DNA from 3 places in the Streptomyces sp. NBC_01622 genome. Region 1 is predicted to be linked to each of the others. Evidence: riboswitches for the same ligand, from Rfam matches in the RefSeq annotation. Region 1 holds a riboswitch; each other region holds the start of a gene.
What was found. A riboswitch is a leader RNA that binds a small molecule or an ion and turns the genes downstream of it on or off. The one in region 1 is predicted to bind cyclic di-AMP.
Positions count from the first base shown of each region.

Region 2: linked by a shared signal. The riboswitch ahead of OH768_RS14305 (M23 family metallopeptidase) and the one ahead of OH768_RS24580 (M23 family metallopeptidase) in region 1 are both predicted to bind cyclic di-AMP.
Region 3: linked by a shared signal. The riboswitch ahead of OH768_RS02370 (NlpC/P60 family protein) and the one ahead of OH768_RS24580 (M23 family metallopeptidase) in region 1 are both predicted to bind cyclic di-AMP.

Region 1 is NZ_CP109293.1:5,405,572-5,412,959, reverse strand. It holds gene OH768_RS24610 (winged helix-turn-helix transcriptional regulator) at 1-220, opposite strand, end outside; gene OH768_RS24605 (hypothetical protein) at 412-537, shown strand; gene OH768_RS24600 (hypothetical protein) at 538-984, shown strand; gene OH768_RS24595 (alginate lyase family protein) at 954-1,562, shown strand; tRNA gene OH768_RS24590 (tRNA-Met) at 1,651-1,724, shown strand; gene OH768_RS24585 (PP2C family protein-serine/threonine phosphatase) at 1,857-3,014, shown strand; cyclic di-AMP (ydaO/yuaA leader) riboswitch at 3,167-3,323, shown strand; gene OH768_RS24580 (M23 family metallopeptidase) at 3,335-4,342, shown strand; gene OH768_RS24575 (aldo/keto reductase) at 4,399-5,343, shown strand; gene OH768_RS24570 (PrsW family glutamic-type intramembrane protease) at 5,350-6,669, opposite strand; gene trmB (tRNA (guanosine(46)-N7)-methyltransferase TrmB) at 6,719-7,388, opposite strand, start outside.
Region 2 is NZ_CP109293.1:3,211,818-3,219,205, forward strand. It holds gene OH768_RS14290 (GNAT family N-acetyltransferase) at 1-799, opposite strand, end outside; gene OH768_RS14295 (HPr family phosphocarrier protein) at 988-1,269, shown strand; gene OH768_RS14300 (GntR family transcriptional regulator) at 1,491-2,186, opposite strand; gene OH768_RS14305 (M23 family metallopeptidase) at 2,374-3,129, opposite strand; cyclic di-AMP (ydaO/yuaA leader) riboswitch at 3,143-3,306, opposite strand; gene OH768_RS14310 (M16 family metallopeptidase) at 3,509-4,897, opposite strand; gene OH768_RS14315 (M16 family metallopeptidase) at 4,894-6,267, opposite strand; gene OH768_RS14320 (DNA topoisomerase (ATP-hydrolyzing) subunit A) at 6,601-7,388, shown strand, end outside.
Region 3 is NZ_CP109293.1:529,870-537,257, forward strand. It holds gene OH768_RS02360 (glyceraldehyde-3-phosphate dehydrogenase) at 1-837, shown strand, start outside; gene OH768_RS02365 (DUF1996 domain-containing protein) at 919-2,970, opposite strand; cyclic di-AMP (ydaO/yuaA leader) riboswitch at 3,305-3,478, shown strand; gene OH768_RS02370 (NlpC/P60 family protein) at 3,487-5,154, shown strand; gene OH768_RS02375 (hypothetical protein) at 5,362-5,826, shown strand; gene OH768_RS02380 (endonuclease/exonuclease/phosphatase family protein) at 5,833-6,693, opposite strand; gene gndA (NADP-dependent phosphogluconate dehydrogenase) at 6,881-7,388, shown strand, end outside.

The sequences.
Region 1 (7,388 bases):
TCCGCCGCACCATGCCGTCGCGCTCCAGCATCCGCAGGGTCTGGGTCAGCATCTTCTGGCTGACGCCCGGGATCTCGCGGCTGATGTGGTTGTACCGCATCGCGTCGCCGTGGGACCCGAGGGTGCACACCGCCAGGCTGACCCACCGGTTGCTGATCGTCGAGAGCAGGGCCACCGCGGGGCAGTCGCGCAGGTACGCCTCGTACGCCTTCGTGGTCATCGTCGCTCCAGTCCCTCCCGCCAGGGAGTAACGCACTCAAAAGTGCCTACTTACCAATCGATCGTAACTCACCTAGTATGCAGGGAGTTGTCAATCGCAAATCCAAAGGCATCCGTCCAGGGCGGGTGATCGATCGGCCCATCAGATCCTGCGGTCCGCCGTCCGCCGGGTCACGCTCGCAGGGAACCGGTGTGGACAACGGCGGAGGCAGGGCACATGAGGGCAGTGCGGCGGACACCGGTACCCGGACCATGGCGAGGGCGCTGCCCGCCGGCGCGGCGTTCACGCACCCCGGAGTGCTGGTCAGCAAGGGGTAGTTGGACGCCGTACGGAAGAACGTGGCGGCCGGGAAGCAGCCCTGGCTGAAGGCGTACTTCGGGATGCGGGACAGCAAGTACGGGTCGTACAAGTACACGGCGAAGCCCTATGCCGACGTCGACTGCCCCTGGAACGGCAAGGCCGCGCACGGGTGTGTCGAGGAGCGCGAGGACGCCATCGCGGCGTACACGCAGGCGCTGCTGTTCAGCATCACCGGGAAGCAGCACCACGCGCTCAAGGCGCGGGAGATCATGGACGACTGGTCGGCGAAGATGAAGGAGCACACCTCCGAGGACGCCGGCCCGCAGACCGCGTGGGCCGGGTCGACGTGGGCGCGGGCGGCGGAGATCGTGCGGTACGCGCCGGGGGCCGGGTGGCCGGGTGGCCGGCGGACCGGGTGCAGCGGTTCGCGACCATGCTGCGCACCGCCTGTCAGCCCGAGGTGACGAAGGACCTGCCGGACTACAACGGCAACTGGGACCTCGCGATGACCGACGCGGCGATCGGCATCGCCGTCTTCCTCGACGACCACAAGGCCTTCGACGCGGCCGTCGCCCGCTTCCGCGACCGCGTGCCCGCCTACTTCTACCTGGAGAAGGACGGCAAGGTGCCGCTCACCCCGGCCCGCTCCACCGTCACCACCCCGCAGAAGCTCACGACGTACTGGTTCAAGCAGACCACCTGCAAGGACGGCATCGCCCAGGAGACCTGCCGCAACTTCAAGCACGTCGGGTATTCGCTGGCGGCCACCGGGCACATCGCCGAGACCGCCTGGCACCAGGGCGTCGACCTCTACAAGGACGTCAAGGACCGGCTCGCCGCCCTCGACTTCCACGCCCGCTACCAGCTGGGCGAGGCCGCGCCGGCCTGGCTCTGCGGCGGCAAGGTCGACCGGAACATGGGGCCGGACCTGGAGGTCCCCCTCAACCACCTGGAGGACCGGCTCGGCATGAAGGTGCCCGCCGCGCACAAACTCACCGAGACGACCCGGCCGGCCGACAGCGACGACCTCTTCGTCTCCTGAGAGACCCTCACGCACGCCGGTAACCCGGCCGACTGAAACGTGTGTGACATCGGACCCCGCGGATGGCGTATAGTTGGGAACACAACGGCGCGGGGTGGAGCAGCTCGGTAGCTCGCTGGGCTCATAACCCAGAGGTCGCAGGTTCAAATCCTGTCCCCGCTACTCAAGGCCAAGGGCCGGAATCCAGAACATGGATTCCGGCCCTTGGTGTTTCCCCGGCCCTTCCTTTTTTTGTCCCGCCCCGGTCGGCCCACCCCGCTCGCCGCCCTCCCCGGGCCAGGAAAAACTGGACGCGTGGAGGAGGAGGGTCCGTATGTGCGAGCCGGCGGGCGCCTGCCCGGCGACCCCGTGCCCGACCCCGGCCTCGGCCCCGACGAGGGACGGCGGATCCCCCGCGTCCTCGCCCTTGTCCGCCGACTGCCCGCGCTACTGCTGATCGTCGGGGCGTTCTACGACTACCTCACCCCGCGGGACTTCACCGCGGCCCCGTTCTTGACCGCCGCCCCGCTCGTCGCCGCCCCGCTCTACTCCCGGCGCGGCACCGTGCTCACCGGGCTCGCCTCGCTCGCCGTCGTCCTCGCGATCCACCTCAGGCTCGGCATCCTCCTGCGCATCGACGCGGTCACCGAGGTGGCCACCGTGGCGACGGTCGCCGTCCTGGCCGTCCTCATCAACGCCCTCGTCCGCCGCAGCAGCGAACAGCTCGCCTCCGTGCGCGAGATCGCCGAGGCCGCCCAGCGCGCCGTACTGCCCGAACCGGCCGAGCGGATCGGCGGGTTCGAGATCGCGGCACGGTACGAGGCGGCGCAGGAGGGCGCGTTCATCGGCGGCGACCTGTACGCCGTGCAGGACACTCCGCACGGCGTACGGCTGGTCGTCGGCGACGTACGCGGGAAGGGCATGGGCGCGGTCGCCGCCGTAGCCGTGGTGATCGGGGCGTTCCGGGAGGCCGCCGAGCAGGAGGCCACACTGGAGGCGGTCGCACAGCGGCTGGAGCGGGCGCTGGCGCGCGAGGGCACCCGGCGCGACGGGCTCGACGCGTTCGAGGGGTTCACCACGGCCGTCCTCGCCGAACTCCCGCACGGCGACGGCGTCGTACGGATCGTCGACCGCGGTCACCCGCCGCCGCTGCTCCTGCACGCGGACGGCACCGTGGACACCCTGCTCGTCAAGGAGCCCGCACTGCCGCTGGGAATAGGGGAGTTGGGGTTCTGGCCCGACCGGGCCGAGGAGTTCGCGTTCCCCGGCGGCGCCACACTGCTCCTCTACACCGACGGCCTGTCCGAGGCCCGCGACTGCCACGGCGTGTTCTACGACCCCGGGGAGCGGCTGTCCGGGCGGACCCTCCGCAGCCCCGAAGCGCTGCTCGGCATCCTGGCCAAGGAGGTGCGCCGGTATGCCGGGGGCGGGATGACGGACGACATGGCGATGATCGCCGTACGCCGTCCATGACAGGTCAACTCACCCGTTTTTCGCCGGTCATGGGCTCTTCGTCCAGCAAGGAAAGGTTAATGATCAAGCGAACGGGCTTGGAAACGGGCGCCCGTGTCTATTAACGTTCGATAACGCAGCACGGTCGTCCCAGCCGTCACAAGAGACAGCTCCGTGCGCACGCGCCGAATCCCGCAAGGGAACCGGGGAACCACCACTTGGGGTGAATCGCACGTCGACAGTCGTGGGAACACGACCGGTTTACGCGCGTAGGAGACCTTCCTGCTCCGAACCCGTCAGCTAACCCGGTAGGCGAGAAGGAAGGAAAGGAGCACGCCCACGTGGCGTCCAACCAGGCTGCCCCAGAAGCCCCGTTCGTCTACGGCGGGTTCCGCCCCGACGAGGGCCCCTGGGAGGAGTGGAACCCCAGCGCGGAGTCCGTTCCTCCCAACCGCGGCAAGCACCGTGTCGCCAAGCAGCGTGGTGGCGGGGGATTCGCCCGCAGCTCCACCGTCCTGGGCGTCGGTGTCATAGCCGCCGTGAGCGCCGGCGGGATGGCCAGCGCCAACACCGGCAAGCCGCCCGTCTCGATCTCCCTGCCCGACCTGCCCTCCGTGGGCCATCTGCTGGACGACTCCGCCAGCACCCCCAAGGGTTCCGCGACCGCGCTCAGCAGCGTCGGCGTGACCACCACCGAGACCGCCAAGGGCACCTCGGACGCGGGCGAACTGCTGCGCAACCGGATCATGGAGCAGGCCGAGCTGCAGCAGCTCCAAGTCGACGGCAAGTCCCAGGCCGCCGCCGAGGCAGCCGTCGCCAAGCAGGTCGACGCCGCCGCCGCGAAGGCCGAGAAGGACGCCGCGCAGAGGGCCGCGGACGCCAAGAAGGCCACGGAGGCCGCCGCCAAGAAGAAGGCCGAGGCCGCGAAGCTCGCCGCGCTGGCCAAGCAGTACACGCTGCCGGTCGCCTCGTACACGATCACCGGCACCTTCGGCCAGGCCGGTTCCATGTGGTCCTCCGGCTACCACACCGGACTCGACTTCGCCGCGCCCACCGGCACGCTGATCAAGGCCATCCACAGCGGCACGGTCACCGAGGCCGGCTGGGCCGGGTCCTACGGCTACCGCACGATCATCACCCTCGACGACGGCACCGAGCTGTGGTTCTGCCACCAGTCCTCGATCAACGTCAGCGTCGGCCAGAAGGTCGCCACCGGTGACGTCATCGGCCGCGTGGGCGCCACCGGCAACGTGACCGGGCCGCACCTCCACCTTGAGGTACACATCAACGGCGCGGCCACCGCCAGCGACCCGGCACCCTGGCTGCGCAGCAAGGGCCTCAACCCCTGAGGCCCCTGGGGAACCCGCTGGAATATCCGGTTCCGGTCCGGCTGTTGGCGTAGAGCATGACTTCTCTTCGCAAGCTGGGCCGGTCCGACCTCGAGATCTTCCCGCTCAACCTCGGCGGCAACGTGTTCGGCTGGACCGCCGACGAGGCGACCTCCTTCGCCGTGCTCGACGCCTATGCCGCCGCGGGCGGCAACTTCGTCGACACCGCCGACTCCTACTCGGCGTTCGCCCCGGGCAACCAGGGCGGCGAGTCCGAGACCGTCATCGGCAAGTGGGTCAAGGCCCGCGGCAACCGCTCCGACGTCGTCATCGCCACCAAGGTCAGCCAGCACCCCGACTTCCCGGGCCTGTCCGCCGCCAACATCAGGGTCGCCGCCGACGCCTCCCTGCGCCGCCTGGACACCGACCACATCGACCTCTACTACACCCACTTCGACCAGGTCGAGGTGCCGGTCGAGGAGATCATCGGCGCGCTGGACGAGCTGGTGAAGGCGGGCAAGGTGCGGCACATCGCCGCCTCCAACATCTCGCCCGAGCGCCTTCAGGCCTCCCTCGACTTCTCCGACCGCGAGGGCCTGGCCCGCTACGTCGCGATCCAGCCGCACTACAACCTCGTCTCCCGCGACACCTACGAGGGCGAACTGCGGGACGTGGCCGAGCGCAACGGCCTGGCCGCGCTCCCCTACTTCGCCCTCGCGGCCGGCTTCCTCACAGGCAAGTACCGGCCCGGTACGGCCGTGGACAGCCCGCGGGCCGGGCGCGCCGCGCAGTACCTCGAATCGGAGCGCGGCCAGAAGGTGCTGACCGCCCTGGACGAGATCGCCCAGGCCCACGACGCCTCGGTCGCGACGGTCGCCCTCGCCTGGCTCGCCGCCCAGCCCACGGTCGCCGCACCGATCGCCTCCGCCAGGAGCGTCGAGCAGCTGCCCGACCTGCTCGCCGTGGCCGAACTGGCCCTCGCGGACGCCGAGATCGAGCAGCTGACACAGGCCTCCGCCTGAGGGTCGTCAGGACCGGTACGGGTTGTACGCGACATACGGCGCGGCCGTGTTCCCGTACACCCCGTACACCGGCCACGGCGGCACCACCACCGGCACCGGTGGCGCGATCCGCCGCGCCGCGTACTCCAGCGCGGGCCGCGCCACCTCCCGCCGCTGCCACAGCTCGTGCAGCAACTCCCTTTCCCGTACGGCGAAGTCGGCGCCGGCGCGGCCCCGCGCGGCCCGGTGGCGCAGGAACGCCAGGGAGGTCGCGCAGGCCTCGTAGCGGGCCACCGAGCGGGCCGCGGGACGGCCCAGGTGGTGGCCGGCGTAGTCGCGGGCCAGCCTGCGGGCCCTCATCGAGCCGAGCACGAACGGTTCGACGGGGGTCAGCCAGCCCGCGAGGACGTACACGGGCAACTCCTCGCGCACGGCGCGCAGTTCGCGCTGCCGGGTCCAGACCGCGAGCCAGGTCAGCAGGCCGAGCGCGGGCACCATGAACAGGCCGTAGACCTCGAAGAAGCCGTACTGGCCGAACGTCGAGGAGCCGTTCCAGACCGCGTGCATGCCCATCGCGAGGAGCAGTCCGGTCAGCGGTACCAGGACGCGCCGGACGTGCTGCCGGTCGGGGGAGAGCGCGGCGATGCCGAAGCCGATGCCGGTGAGGACGGTGAACAGGGGGTGCGCGAACGGGGACATGACGATGCGTACGAAGAAGGTCGCCGCGGTGACGGAGGTGAAGCCGCGGTCGCCGGTGAGCTGGTCGGTGCCGAAGGCGGTGCCGAGGTAGAGGATGTTCTCGGTGAACGCGAAGCCGGTGGCGGTGACCCCGGCTATCACCACCCCGTCGACGATCCCGGTGAAGTCCCGTCTGCGGAACAGGAAGACGAGCAGGACGGCCGCCGCCTTCGCCGACTCCTCCACGATCGGGGCTATCACCGTCGCGCCGAGGGTGTCCGCGCTGGTCGGGTCGGCGGTCGCGGTCGCTATCCATCTGGTGGCGAAGCTGTTGGCGACGATCGCTATCAGCGCGGCGGCGCAGGCGCCCCAGGCGAAGGAGAACAGCAGGTTGCGCCAGGGGCCGGGGTCGACCCGGTCCAGCCAGCGGAACGCGGCGACGAGCAGCGGCACGGGCAGTACGGCGAGCCCGAGACCCACCAAGAACCCTTCCGTGCCGGTCTGTTGGCGGACGAGGGCGAGGATGACGAGCCCGGAGAGCGCGAGCAGGGTGATCAGCGCGCCGTAACGGACCCCGTTCCGGTGCCACCAGCGCCCGCGCGGCACCTGGCCGGGCACACCACCGGCCGGGTGGCCGGGGTGTGGGGGGTACGGCGAAAACGTGGCCACGGCATCGACCCTAACGAGGTAAGGGCACGGCCCGCGAGGGAGCCTGGCGTCAGCGCTGGTCGTCGTGGGGTACGCGACGGAACAGCAGATCGTTCACGACATGTCCCTTGTCCAGTCCCTGCCCCTCGAAACGGGTCAGCGGCCGGAAGTCCGGACGAGGCGCGAAATCACCGTCGGGTTGGCTGTTCTCGAAGTCCGGGTGCGCGCCGAGCACTTCGAGCATCTGCTCCGCGTACGGCTCCCAGTCCGTCGCACAGTGCACGGTCGCGCCGGGCTTGAGACGGGACGCGGCCAGCGTCAGGAACTCCTCCTGGATCAGCCGCCGTTTGTGGTGCCGCTTCTTCGGCCAGGGGTCGGGGAAGTAGACGCGCAGCCCGTCGAGCGAGTCCGGGGCGAGCATCTCGCGCAGCAGGATGATCGCGTCCCCGTTGGCGACCCGGACGTTGGAGAGCCCGTGGTGGTCGGCGAGGCTCAGCAGATTCCCCTGGCCCGGGGTGTGCACATCGGCGGCGAGGATGTTCGTCGCCGGGTCCGCGGCGGCCATCTGCGCGGTCGCCTCGCCCATCCCGAAGCCGATCTCCAGCACGACCGGGTTGTCGTTCCCGAACAGCTCCCCGAAATCGACGACCCGCTGCCCGTCGATGTCCAGCCCCCACTTGGGCCACAACCGCGTTAGCGCGTCCGCTTGGCCTGCGGTTACCCGGCTCCTGCGTGGCTGG
Region 2 (7,388 bases), 2.2 Mb from region 1:
CCGAGCGGTAGGCCGGCACCCCGTCGAGTTCCTTCTGCCCTTCGGGGAAGGCCTTGTTCACGGCGTACAGGCCGCCGGTGAATCCGGCGTCCCTGATGTTGTCGAGAACGCTGCGGCCGACCCCTCCGGGGGTACGTCCGACGCCGACGACGGCGACCGAGCCGGGCACCAGCAGCCGTCGTACGGACCGTGCTTCGGCGCGCTGCTCCCGCGCGCGCTGCACGGCGAGGGACCTGTCAGTGGGTTCGAGATCAAACTCCAGGCGTACGACGCCGTCCTCGAAGCTGCGCTTCTGGGTGTAGCCGGCGTCCGTGAACACCTTGATCATCTTGTTGTTGGCGGGCAGCACCTCGGCGGCGAAGCGGCGGATGCCTCGCTCGCGCGCGACGGCCGCGATGTGTTCGAGGAGGGCGGAGGCGACGCCCCTGCCCTGGTGCGCGTCCTGCACCAGGAAGGCGACCTCGGCCTCGTCGGCGGGGGCGGACGCGGGACGCCCGTCGGCACTAATGCGGTCATAGCGTACGGTGGCGATGAACTCGCCGCCGACCGTGGCCGCGAGTCCCACCCGGTCCACAAAGTCGTGGTGCGTGAAGCGGTGGACATCCTTGGCGGACAGGCGAGGGTACGGCGCGAAGAAGCGGTAGTACTTCGACTCGTCGGAGACCTGCTCGTAGAAGCTGACCAGGCGATCGGCGTCGTCGACGGTGATGGGCCTGACGCGCGCGGTACCTCCGTCGCGCAGCACGACGTCGGCTTCCCAGTGGGCGGGGTACTCGTGCCGGTCCGACGAGGTCTGCATGGGCCCCAGCGTACGGCTCGCGTCCGACAACGGCGCGAGGCAGTCTGTGGGGGAAAGCAGCCAGGGGAAGTGGGGCCGAGGCCGCGGTCCGACACCCTCCTCCGGACGGTCCGCGGGGCCGCTCCGGGCTCGCTTCGCGTGTGGGAAACTGGTCTAGACAACCCTGAGACTCTGAAGGGCAGCATCACATGGCTGAGCGCCGCGTCAACGTCGGCTGGGCGGAGGGCCTTCACGCCCGCCCCGCCTCCATCTTCGTCCGGGCCACCACGGCCGCAGGTATCCCCGTGACGATCGCCAAGGCCGACGGCAACCCCGTCAACGCGGCCTCCATGCTCGCGGTCCTGGGCCTGGGCGCCCAGGGCGGCGAGGAGATCGTCCTCGCGTCGGACGCCGAGGGCGCGGACGCGGCCCTCGACCGGCTGGCGAAGCTGGTCGCGGAGGGTCTCGAGGAACTCCCCGAGACCGTCTGAACAAGCCCCTCTGTGCGCCTGAACCGGCGCCGCTCTCGCGGAGGTGGTTGCGCACCGCCGGGGTTCCTCAATTGATGGTTGCGGTGCTTTCGCCGTAAAAACGATGTACCGCACCCACGAAGGGCTCGCCCGAATTACCGGGCGAGCCCTTCGCAATTCCATTTGCGGGCAGCAGAAATAATCCCCCGCGAATTATCCCCTCTTTGTATACGGCGCCCGTGTTAATGCCGGAGACCCGACATGTTTACGGGAGGTTGCGAAGTCCTCACGCGGTCCGTGCCGTTCGCGCCGCCGGGAAAGCGCAGCCGGTGCGCGGTGCCCGCGCGCTCGGTGTGCAGGGCGGTGATCGCCCGCGCGCGCTCGGCGTCGCCGCGCGCCACGGCGTCCACGATGGCCCCGTGCTCCGCCCAGGACTCCACGGGGTTGGCCGGCGCCTCCACCACGTACATCCAGGCGATCTTGTGCCGCAGCTGGGTCAGCATCGAGGTCAGCGCGGGGCTCCCGGAGGCCTGGGCCAGCGTCTCGTGGAACCAGCTGCCCAGGGAGCGCAGATCCTCGCTGTTGCCCCTCCTGGCGCGCTCCTGGCCCAGCCTGACGAGGCCGCGCAGCACCTTGAGGTGGGCCTCGGTACGCCGCTGGGCGGCGCGCGAGGCACCGAGCGGCTCCAGCAGCATCCGCATCTCCAGCAGGTCGGCGGCCTCCTGCTCGGTCGGTTCCGCGACGCACGCGCCCGCGTGCCGCCGGGTCACCACGAACCCCTCCGCCTCCAGCGTGCGCAGGGCCTCCCGCACGGGGACGCGCGAGACGCCGTACCGGCGCGCGAGGAGTTCCTCCGTGAGCCGGCCGCCGCGCTCGTAGACACCGGCGACGATGTCGTCCCGGATCGCCGTGCATACCGAGTGCGCCGGAATACGCATGTCCGACCTCCGCCTTAATCCCCGTGAAACGTCGACGATTGACGTGTGTTCCGTGACTCTATTGCAATCAGCGGGAATTTCCGATGGCGGACCGGAATCCATGGATATTTTTTGGACAGGAGGGGTCCGGAAACGCCGAAAGCCCCGGCCTGCGGGCCGGGGCTCCGGGAAGTGGGGTGGTGCGTCGTCAGACGTTGACGTCGTGCTTGCGGAGGTAGGCGACGGGGTCGACGTCCGAGCCGTACTCGGCGGTCGTGCGGGCCTCGAAGTGGAGGTGCGGTCCGGTGACGTTGCCGGTCGCCCCGGAGAGGCCGATCTGCTGACCCGGGGTGACCTTCTGGCCGACGGAGACGCCGATGGACGACAGGTGGCCGTACATGGTGTACATGCCGTCGGCCATCTTGATCACGACCTGGTTGCCGTACGAGCCGCCCCAGCCGGCCTCGACGACGGTGCCGGAGCCCACCGCGTGGACGCTGGTGCCGGTCGAGGCGTGGAAGTCGATGCCCGTGTGGGCGCCGGAGGACCACAGGGAGCCACCGGTCTTGTAGCCGGTGGACACATAGGAGTTGGCGACCGGCGCGACGAAGGTGTTGAGCCTCTTGCGCTCGGCCTCACGGGCGGCGCGCGCCTGGGCCTCACGGGCCGCCTCGGCCTGGGCGGCGGCCTTGGCGCGGGCGGTCTCCTCGGCGAGCGTCTCGGCGGCGGCCCGCCGCTGGGCGACGGCCTGGGCGTCGATCTTCTCGGCCACGGAGTCGCCGATGGCGACGACGGGCGTGAGGCCGGTCTGTTCGGGGGCGGGCTCGGCGGCGAACGCGGGGGCGCTGGCCAGGGTGCCGACGACTCCGGTGGTGGCGAACGCGGCGACGCTCGCGGCGCGAACGGTGGTGCGGTGGGTCCGGCTCGGGCGACGGTGCTTCCCGGTGGCGCGGGTGAACGCCATGAAGTGGCTGGTCCTTTCCTTCCTTCTCGCCTACCGGGTTAGCTGACGGGTTCGGAGCAGGAAGGTCTCCTACGGACTCCCCCGCCACGCGCGCGGGCGTCCGATTCACCCCAGGGACTCATGTGGGTCCCCGGCTCCCCTGGCTCGCGCCGTACGGGGACTCGGCGATGACTGTCCGGTGCCGCGAGTGCGGCGCGGTGCCTGACGGACAGCCGGACCGACGCTAAGGGGGGCCACTTTCAATCCCCAAACGGATCACGGTTTTTGTAGCGCATGCCACAGGGCAGACAGGCAACCTCTCCCCCAATTCGGACAATAGGGAGCCCTGATGGCGGTTCAGTCATCAGGGCTCCCCCACGCGCGCGTGCCGCTGTTCCGACTACTCCGCCGGAACGACGGTCACTTCGCCGATACCGAGGGCCTCGACGGGCTCCTTGATCTGCTCCGCGTCGCCGACGAGGATCGTCACCAGACGGTCCACCGGGAAGGCGTTGACAACCGCCGCGGTGGCCTCCACGGTGCCGGTCGCGGCGAGCTGCTGGTACAGCGTCGCCTGGTACTCGTCGGGCAGGTGTTGCTCGACCTGGTCGGCCAGCGTGCTCGCCACGGCCGCGGCGGTCTCGTACTTGAGCGGCGCCACCCCGACGAGGTTCTGTACGGCGATGTCCCGCTCGGCGTCGGTGAGTCCGCCCTCGGCGAGCTTGCGGAGCACCGTCCACAGGTCGTCCAGGGCGGGACCCGTGTTCGGGGTGTCCACGGAGCCGCTGATGGCGAGCATCGAGGCGCCCGTGCCGTCGGGTGCCGAACGCAGCACCTGGCCGAAGGCCCGCACACCGTAGGTGTAGCCCTTCTCCTCGCGCAGGACGCGGTCCAGGCGGGAGGTGAGGGTGCCGCCGAGGCAGTACGTGCCGAGCACCTGCGCCGGCCACACGCGGTCGTGCCGGTCGGCTCCGACGCGGCCGATGAGCAGCTGCGTCTGGACGGCGCCGGGCCGGTGCACGATCACGACCCGCCCGGTGTCGTCGGCGGTCACCGGCGGCACGGGGCGCGGCTGGCCGGCGGGGCCGGTCCACGAGCCCAGGGTGTCGGCGAGCAGCGCGTCCAGGTCGATGCCGGTGAGGTCGCCGACGACCACGACGGTGGCGGTCGCGGGGCGGACGTGCCGGTCGTAGAAGGCGCGTACGGCCCCGGAGTCGATCTTCTGGACGGTCTCCTCGGTACCCTGGCGCGGGCGCGACATGCGCGAGCTCGCCGGGAACAGCTCCTTGGAGAGCTCCTTGGCCGCGCGGCGGGACGGGTTGGCCGTCTCGTGCGGGATCTCGTCGAGGCGGTTGCGGACCAGCCGCTCGACCTCGCTGTCCGCGAAGGCGGGCGCCCTGAGGGCGTCCGACAGCAGGCCGAGGCCCTTGACCAGGCGCGAGGCCGGGACCTCCAGGCTCAGGCGCAGTCCGGGGTGGTCGGCGTGCGCATCGAGAGTGGCGCCGGAGCGCTCCAGCTCGGCGGCGAACTCCTCGGCGGAGTGCTTGTCGGTGCCCTCGGAGAAGGCACGCGCGGTGATCGTGGCGACGCCGTCCAGGCCTGCCGGTTCGGCTTCCAGGGGTGCGTCGAGAAGCACCTCGACGGCGACGACCTGCTGGCCGGGCCGGTGGCAGCGCAGGACCGTCAGGCCGTTGCCGAGCGTCCCGCGCTCGGGCGCCGGGAAGGCCCACGGCCTGGCCTCGCCCGCCTGGGGCTGCGGGTGGAATTCCATCGTGGCGAGCTCGGTCACTTGGCCGCCTCCTCGTTCTCGTCGCCGGCCTCGGCCGCTGCTACTTCGTCGGCGTCATTGTCGGCATCCTCGTCCGCGATCGGCTCGTAAACGAGCACCGCGCGGTTGTCGGGCCGCAGGCGCGTCTTGGCGACCTCCTGGACCTCCTCCGCCGTCACGTCCAGGACGCGCTGTACGGCGGTCAGGGCGAGCTGCGGGTCGCCGAACAGGACGGCGTAGCGGCACAGTTCGTCCGCGCGGCCCGCGACCGTGCCGAGCCGGTCCAGCCACTCGCGCTCCAACTGGGCCTGGGCGCGCTCCATTTCCTCGGCCGTGGGGCCCTCCGCGGCGAACCGGGCGAGCTCCTCGTCGATGGCTGCCTCGATGACGGGCACCTCGACGTCACCGGACGTCTTGACGTCCAGCCACCCCAGGGAGGGCGCTCCGGCCAGCCGCAGCAGACCGAAGCCGGCCGCGACGGCCGTACGGTCGCGCCGTACAAGGCGGTTGTAGAGGAGCGAGGACTCGCCGCCGCCGAGGATGGTGAGGGCCAGGTCGGCCGCGTCGGACGCGCGCGTGCCGTCCTCCGGGAGCCGGTAGGCGCACATCAGGGCGCGGGCCGGGACCTCCTCCTCGACGATCTCGCGCAGTTCGCCGCCCATCGTGTCGGGCAGTGAGCCGTCACGGGGTGTGGGCTTGCCGTCGTGCGAGGCGATGGACCCGAAGTACCTCTCGATCCAGGCGAGCGTCTGCTCGGGGTCGATGTCGCCGACCACGGACAGGACCGCGTTGTTGGGCGCGTAGTAGGTGCGGAAGAACGCGCGGGCGTCCTCCAGGGTGGCCGCGTCCAGGTCCGCCATCGAGCCGATGGGCGTGTGGTGGTAGGGGTGGCCCTCCGGGTAGGCGAGCGCGGTCAGCTTCTCGAACGCCGTCCCGTAGGGCACGTTGTCGTAGCGCTGGCGGCGCTCGTTCTTGACGACGTCCCGCTGGTTCTCCATCGACTCCTCGTCGAGGGCGGCGAGCAGGGAGCCCATGCGGTCGGCCTCCAGCCAGAGGGCGAGCTCCAACTGGTGGGTGGGCATGGTCTCGAAGTAGTTGGTGCGCTCGAAGCTGGTGGTGCCGTTGAGCGAACCGCCCGCGCCCTGCACCAGTTCGAAGTGTCCGTTGCCCTTCACCTGTCCGGAGCCCTGGAACATCAGGTGCTCGAAGAGGTGAGCCAGGCCGGTACGCCCCTTGACCTCGTGGCGGGAACCGACGTCGTACCAGAGGCACACCGCCGCGACCGGGGTCAGGTGGTCCTCGGAGAGCACCACGCGCAGACCGTTGGCCAAACGGTGTTCGGTCGCTGTCAGACCGCCGGACCCTGCCTCGGCGGTGGCCGTGTGACCCATGGGCATGTACGTCCCTTCGATCGCGGATTCTCTGGCTGGAACCGCAGAAATCCTGCTCGTCCCGCCACTGTATGCAAGCGTGCGGACCGTCGGCGAAGTTCCCGGCGGACGTACGCCGAGAGCGAGATCGCGTAGCCTGCGGGCAGTCGCACACGTGGACCCACGCGGCAGCCGTCGGTGACGGAGCCGAGCGGCCAACGCCGGGTCCTGGTCCGCGTTGTCAGTGCCGCGGTCCACAATGGTTCACGTCAAGACCCCGTTCACGCTTCAGCAAGAGTGAGCCGAAGGGGAGCGACCCCCAGGCGAGCGACCAGAAAAGAGGAGCCGGCAGCGATGGCCCGCCGCAGCACGAAGACCCCGCCGCCCGACGACTCGTTCGAGGAGCGGATCCTCGACATCGACGTCGTCGACGAGATGCAGGGCTCCTACCTTGAGTACGCGTACTCGGTCATCTACTCCCGCGCCCTGCCGGACGCCCGGGACGGCCTGAAGCCGGTCCACCGCCGGATCGTCTACCAGATGGACGAGATGGGCCTGCGCCCCGACCGCGGCTATGTGAAGTGCGCGCGTGTCGTCGGCGACGTCATGGGCAAGCTGCACCCGCACGGCGACGCGTCGATCTACGACGCCCTGGTGCGCATGGCGCAGCCCTTCTCCATGCGCGTCCCCCTGGCCGACGGCCACGGCAACTTCGGCTCGCTGGGCAACGACGACCCGCCCGCCGCCATGCGGTACACCGAGTGCCGGCCGTCCGAGGCCGCGAACCTGATGACCGAGTCGATCGACGAGGACACGGTCGACTTCGCCCCGAACTACGACGGCCAGGAGCGGGAGCCGGTGGCCCTGCCCGCAGCCTTCCCGAACCTGCTGGTGAACGGCTCGTCGGGCATCGCCGTCGGCATGGCCACCAACATGCCGCCGCACAACCTGGGCGAAGTCATCGCGGCGGCCCGCCATCTGATCCGCTATCCGAACGCGGACCTCGACACCCTGATGCGGCACGTTCCAGGCCCCGATCTGCCCACGGGCGGCCGGATCGTCGGCCTGAGCGGCATCCGGGACGCCTACGAGACGGGCCGCGGCACCTTCAAGATCCGCGCCACCGTGGCCGTGGACAACGT
Region 3 (7,388 bases), 4.9 Mb from region 1:
AACGGCAACGAGATCAAGGTGATCTACGCCGGCGGCCCCTCCGAGGTCGACTACACGGCGTACGGCATCAAGGACGCCATCCTCATCGACAACACGGGCAAGTGGCGTGACCGGGAAGGACTTTCGCAGCATCTGCGGCCCGGGATCGACAAGGTCGTACTGACGGCGCCCGGCAAGGGTGACGTCCCCAACATCGTGCACGGCGTCAACCACGACACGATCAAGCCGGACGAGCAGATCCTGTCCTGCGCGTCCTGCACCACCAACGCGATCGTGCCGCCGCTGAAGGCGATGGCCGACGAGTACGGTGTGCTGCGCGGCCATGTGGAGACGGTCCACTCGTTCACCAACGACCAGAACCTGCTGGACAATTACCACAAGGCGGACCGCCGCGGCCGTTCGGCGCCGCTCAACATGGTGATCACCGAGACCGGTGCCGCGTCCGCCGTCGCCAAGGCGCTGCCCGACCTCAAGGCGCCGATCACCGGCAGCTCGATCCGGGTCCCGGTGCCGGACGTCTCGATCGCGATCCTCAGCCTGCGGCTCGGCCGCGAGACCACCCGCGCCGAGGTCCTGGACCACCTCCGCGAGGTCTCGCTGACGTCCCCGCTGAAGCGGCAGATCGACTTCACCACCGCCCCCGACGCGGTGTCGAGCGACTTCATGGGATCCCGCCACGCCTCGATCATCGACGCGGGCGCCACCAAGGTCGACGGCGACAACGCCATCCTCTACCTCTGGTACGACAACGAGTTCGGCTACTCCTGCCAGGTCGTCCGGGTCGTCCAGCACGTCTCCGGGGTCGAGTACCCGACGTACCCGGCACCGGCCGTCTGACCCGGACCCGCCGCACGCCCTGAGGCCCGGCCGCCCAAGTGAGGGCGACCGGGCCTTGGTTGATCACAGCCGTACGGGGTGTCAGCGAGTGCTGCGCTTGCCCCGGTAGAGCACCACGAATCCGGCGACGAGAAGCAGCGCGCCGGCCACGGCGGGCCACAGATTCGCGCCCGTCTCCGCCAGCCCGCCCTGTGCCTGCGGCTGGTTCGGGCCTACGGCGGCGTAGCTCTCCCCACCCGAGGACGAGGCGGGCGGTGTAGCCACCGGGCTGCCCACCTGACCGCCGGCGTTGTCGTCCGAACTCCCCGCCGCGTCCGTCGACTTGGACCCTTCGGTCTTCGTGTCGGCCTTGGGGACCGAGACGGCGGTCGTCAGATCTCCGGGGTCGGTGGTCTGGGTGTCGGTGGGCTCGGGAGCGCTGGTCTCGGTGTCCGGGGCGCTCGTCGCGGGATCGGCGGTGGGCTGGTCGCCGTTGCCGCCGGTCCCTCCGTTGTCGCCATTCCCCGCGTTGCCGCCACTCCCGCCACTCCCGCCGGGCTCGTCGGACGCGGTCGCGGTGGCCGTCGCCGTAGCGGTGTCGGTGGCCGTCGGGGACTCCTGGGGCTCACCGGAACCGCCGCCCGTACCCGAGCCGTTGCCGGAGCCGCCGCCGGAACCCGAACCGCCGCCCGATCCGGGGTCGTTGTCCGTGCCGGCGCCGCACTTCTCGCCGCTGTTGATGCAGGTGACCATGTCGTTCATCAGGCCCTCGTCGAAGACGTTGATGAAGTCGCCGTGGTCGGTGACGGGCTTGTGCTGCTGCTCGGGGAAGGAGTCCACCGCGAACAGCGGGCTCGTCCTGCCGCCGTCCTGGAGGCTCGGCGCGTCGACGGCGTAGACGATCCGCTGCACCAGTTGCGGGATGGCCTTGAAGCCGTCCGGGCAGGCGCCGTCGGCGGCCTCGAAGGCCACATGGGTGCGGTGGTTGGCGCTGTCGATGTTGCGGCCGTCCCAGCAGCTCTGGAACTTGAAGGTGCGCACCACGTCACTGCCGGAAGGGCACAGCGGGTACTTGTCCTTGAGCTGCCGGTCCTCGAACCCGGTGCAGCTCCAGGAGGCGTTGGCGTTGGCGGGGCCGTTGACGAAGGCCTTGGCGTCGCCGGTGATGATGCGCAGGAGGCGCGGCATCGCGACGACCTTGCTCTGCGGGTTGCCCTCGAAGGTCAGGGTGACCTGCTTGGCCGTGACGATCTCACCGGTGTTGCCCTCCGTGCCGCCGCCGGGCTTGTCGGCGTCCCGCTCCTGCTTGCCGTTCTGCAGGCGCAGGACTGGCCAGTAGTAGGTGGACTTGTCGCCCGGGTTCTCGCAGCTCGTGTCGGCGTTCGCGAGGTCCTGGTCGCTGGCGAAGGCGTTGTTGGACTGGTTGCCGATGTAGTCGTGGAAGTGGTGGGCGCCGTTGGTGACGCCGGGGGCGACGATCACGTTGTCGGAGTTGAACAGGCCGTTCTCGTTCACCCCGCAGGCGGTGACGAACGTGCCGCGGGAGGCGCCCGCCTGCTCCTGCCGAGCGTTCACGTTGGGCTGTACGGAGGTGATGTCCGCGTAGTCCGAGGCGACGGGCCCGTTGGTGGACTGCTGCTGGCCCTGCTGCCCCTGGTCTCCGGTGCTGGCACTGGCACTGGCGCTCTGGTCGCCGCCGTTGCCGCCCTGGTCGCCGGTCTCGTTCGTGGGCGCGATCAGGGTGCAGCCGGCGAGGGCGTCGAGTCCCTGGGGGCGGTCCCCGACGCGTGCGATGGCGTCGTCGATCCGTCCGATCGTCGCCGCCCGCTTCTCCTTCAGCGGATTCATGATCGCGTTGTCGGCGAAAGAGGCGTCCTGGCGAATGGACTCCGTCGAGTCCCGGAGTTTCTGGTAGGCCTCGGTTATCTGCTGGTCCAGAAGCGCGAGTTCCTTGTCGACGTCGGTCTTCGCCTCGTCGGGCACCGTCGTCAACTGGGTGCCGATGTCCGGGCAGTCGATCGTCGCGCCTCGCGACGCCGCGTCCGGAGACCCTTGTTGGGCGGAGTCACCGCCCCAACCGCCTTCGGACGCCGACGCGTAGACGTTCGCCGCCACCAGTCCTCCGCCGCCCAGCATCAGGGCGACTGCTGCCATCGTCGCGCGTCGTGCGCCTGTGGGGCGTCTGCGCGTGTTGCGTGCCAAGGAAGTTGCTCCTACACGTATCGGTCGGCCCGGCTCGTCCCGGCATGGAAATCCCCCGACCCAATACGGAGCCCGGTCCCGGTGTGTTCAACCGTCCCAGAAATTCATAGCGACCTCTTATGGATCACCGGCCCCGGCGGGCTCCTGCCCCCTCGACACACCAGGGCGAGGTAAAGGTCACAAATACGTATCGGACATATCGCGCTTCAACCTTCACACGAGGCACACACGTTGGCTAAGTTGACGTTCAGGCCGTACGACCTACTCCGGCGATCGGCGCCGGGCCGCACGGCTTGCGCCGAGTCCGGCGTGTCGCTCGCGGCAGCCGGAGCCGGGGACCCAACCGAACTTGGGGTGAATCGGTCCAACTGCCCTTCAGGGCAAGGACCGTAGGGCAAACCTTCCGTGATCGACGCCCGAACCCGACAGCTAACCCGGTAGGCGCGAAGCGGAAGGAGCAGGTCTGCCATGCCGGCAGAACGACGCACGCGCACCGGAGGCAGTGGCCCCACCGTGGACGACCGACCCAGCCGCGACGAAGTCCAGCGGCGGATCAACTCCCTTTACGACAGGGCCGAGACGGCCACCGGAAACTACAACGCCACACGTGCGATGTCCGGGAAACCGCGCAAGCGTGTCGAGTCCCGCCCCAGCGCGTCACGTCCTTCCGACCCCGCCGTCGAAGCCGTCACCCGGCAACTGTTCGACCGCGCCCGCACCCAACTGGGCCCGACCGTACCGGCGATCCTGCCGCCCGGCAGGACCCCGGCCCGCCCGGCGGAATCCCGCCCCGAGCGGTCCGAACGACGTCCCGAGCCCCAGAGCACCGACCGCGCGCTCGAAGCGCAGCCCGGCCGCGCCGTGGCCGAACTGACCGCGGGGACCACCGCCGCACCGGAGCCCACCGCCCCGCAACTCACGGCCCCCGCACTGGAGTTGACCGCAGCACCCATCGCCGCGCTGCCTCCCGGCGCACAACAGACACCTGTGATGCCGCAGATGTCGCAGACGCAGGTGCCTCAGGCCCAGATGTCGCAGGCGTCGCAGATGTCTCAGATCGCCCAGATCGCACAGATGGCTCAGGCCCAGATGTCGCAGATGCCTCCGGCGACCGTCCTCGACCTGCCGCCGGTACCGCCCGCTTCGGCCGTCGAGGTGCCGCCCGGGAGCGTCATGGCACCACAGCAGTACGCGACCGCCCCGGCACCGGCCTTCGACCCGCTCACCGCGAGCCTGGACCTGCTCCCGGCCATCGGCGCACCGCGCACCGAGACCGCGCCGACGGGCGCCACCTGGCCGCTCCCGGAGACGGCCTGGTCCGCGCCGGAGACCACTTGGTCCACCGGACAGATGCCCATGGTGACCGAGCAACAGACCTGGTCCACCGGACAGATGCCCATGGTGACCGAGCAACAGCCGTGGTCCACCGGCCAGTTCCCCGCAGTGACCGAGCAACAGACCTGGTCGACAGGGCAGATGCCCGCAGTGACCGAGCAACCTGCTTGGTCCACGGGGCAGATGCCTCTGATCCCCCAGGAGCCCCCGGCCCAGCCCGCCTGGCAGCCCGCACCGGAACCGTCCTGGCGCCCGCCGCAGCAGGAGTGGCAGCCGACCGCCCCCGCCCCCGAGGTCTCCTTCGCCGCGGCCCCGTCCGTCGCCCCCGCACTCGCACCCCCCGCCCCTCCGGCCATGGCCCCGGAAGTCACGCTCCCTCCGGCCCCGCCCATGAGCCCGACGCCCGCCAGCGTCACCCCCACCGCACCGGACGCCGGCACCCAGAGCAAGACCGCCACCGCCCTCGCCTTCGCCCGCGCACAGATCGGCAGGCCGTGCCTGTGGGGCGCGGCGGGACCGGACGCGTACGACTGCTCCAGCCTCACCCAGGCCGCCTGGAAGGCGGCGGGCGTCCTGCTCCCGCGCACCGCCCAGGAACAGTCGGGCGCGGGCGCCCTCGTCCCCCTCACGGACATCCGCGCCGGCGACCTGATCTTCTTCTACGACAGCATCGACCACGTCGGTCTCTACACCGGCAACGGCCTGATGATCCACGCGCCGAGCCCCGGCACGCCGATACGCGAGGAGTCGATCTTCTACGCCGGTTCGGCCGCCATCCGGGGCGCCGTACGGCCCGCCTGAGCCGCTCGGGGCCGGGGTTTCCCGGCGCCGGTCGCGTGCACCCCGCTACTCCCGGCGGGCCGCGTCGTTGGTCTGTACGAGTGGTGGAACCCAGGACACGGTCGTAGCGTCGAACGGGAAGACGGACGACGACCGTGTCTCGCCGGGCGGGCCCACCACCGGTGCGGGTGCGGAGCGACGGGTACGAACAGGCGGCCGGGAGCGGACATGTACAAACACACCATGGTCGGACTCGTCACGGTCTGTGCCGCCGCCCTGCTCGCGCCGGCCGTGGACACCTCGTCCGCGGCCCCGGCGACGGTGCGCGCGCAACCGGTCTCCCAGCGGCAGTCCGCGGTCCCCGTGCTGGTCGACTGCCTCTGGCATCCCGAGGTGCGCCCCGCCGACTTCGTGCTCGCCTGCGGTGACGGCAACAGCCGTCTGGCATCGCTGCGTTGGACCAACTGGGACGCCAACTCCGCGACGGCGACGGGCGTCAACTGGGTGAACGACTGCAAACCCTATTGCGCGGCGGGCAAGTTCCACTCGTATCCGGTCGTCGTCCGGCTCGACAACGCGCAGACGTGGAAGCGGCATCCGGGGGTACGGCAGTACGGCCGGATCAGCCTGACCTACACCGACGGAAGGCCGGACAGGTTCGCGCACGTCGTGACCTATCCCCTGTGGAACTGAACCGGGTCACAGCGACAGCTCCACCACCAGCGGCCGGTGGTCCGAGATCGCCGTCCGCGGTGTGTGCGCCGTCCCCACCGCGTCCGCGTCGAGCCCCCTCGCCAGGATGTGGTCGAGCTGGACGCGCGGGCGGTGCGAGGGGTAGGTCGCCCGCCCGGCCGGACCCCGCCAGCTCCGGCGCGCGGTCGCGTTGAGGGCGACCCTGGGCAGCGCGCCGATCAGGTTGAAGTCGCCCAGCAGCAGCTGGGGTTGGGGCAGATCGGCGATCCAGCGGCGGACGGTGTGCAACTGGCGGACGTTCCAGCCCGGTACGAACGAGAGATGGACGGCCACCGCGGTGAACGGGCCGCGCGGTCCTTCCAGTACGGCGGCCAGGGCGGCCCTGGGCTGATCGCGGGCCAGCACCGGAGCGGTCCGCCCGGCCACCTTCAGCGGCACGGCCAGCGGGCCCGGAGGGAGCCGTAGGGCCCGCCACTCGCGGACCGGCAGCCGGGACAGCAACGCGACGCCCTGTGACGGGACTTCGGGCTCCAGTGCCTCGGTTCCGTGGACGCGCGGCGCGGGTTCGGCCGGGTCGTTGACCCACCCCCGGCCCGGCACGAAACGGCTGTGCAGCGCGGTCGCGTAGCGCCAGTCGAGGGCGCCCAGCGCGGCGGCGGCGACCGCCGCCTGGTCGACGCGGCCGGAGCGTTCCTGGAAGCGGTCGACCTCCTGGAGGGCCAGCACATCGACGTCCAGGGACGCGACGGCTTCGGCGAGGGGTGCCGAGGCGTCGTCGGGGCGGGCGGCGGCCGGGTGGCCGTCCGGCCTGATCAGCTGGCCGTGCAGCACGTTGAACGTCGCACACGTCACCCGTATGTCACCCATGGCCGCTCCCTCCCAGGGGAGCGATCTTCGCATCCGGCGCGACACACCGTGCGGCGGTCGGCGGCATCAGCCGGAATCACACGGAATCATGGAGAAGTTCGAGTCAATCCGCGATCACACACGTACCAGCGGTCATGGGCGCCCCGCGCCGACCCGCCACGCCACCGACCCGGAGAACAGGCACCCCATGAACGCATCCGCACCGAACAGCCCAGCCGCCGACGCCACCGCGCAGATCGGCGTCACCGGCCTGGGTGTGATGGGCCGCAATCTGGCCCGCAACTTCGCCCGCAACGGCTACACGGTCGCCGTCCACAACCGGTCGCCGCACCGGACCCACGAGTTGATGAAGGAGTACGGCGACGAGGGTGCCTTCGTCCCGGCCGAGACAGCACAGGAGTTCGTGGCCGCCCTCGAACGCCCCCGCCGCCTGATGATCATGGTGCAGGCCGGTCCGGCCACCGACGCCGTCATCGACGAGTTCGCCGCGCTCATGGAGCCCGGCGACATGATCATCGACGGCGGCAACGCCCACTTCGCCGACACCCGCCGCCGCGAGGCCGCCCTGCGCGAACAGGGCCTCCACTTCGTCGGCGCCGGGGTCTCCGGCGGCGAGGAGGGCGCGCTGAACGGGCCGTCGATCATGCCCGGCGGCTCGGCGGAGTCGTACGCCGTGCTGGGCCCGATGTTCGAGT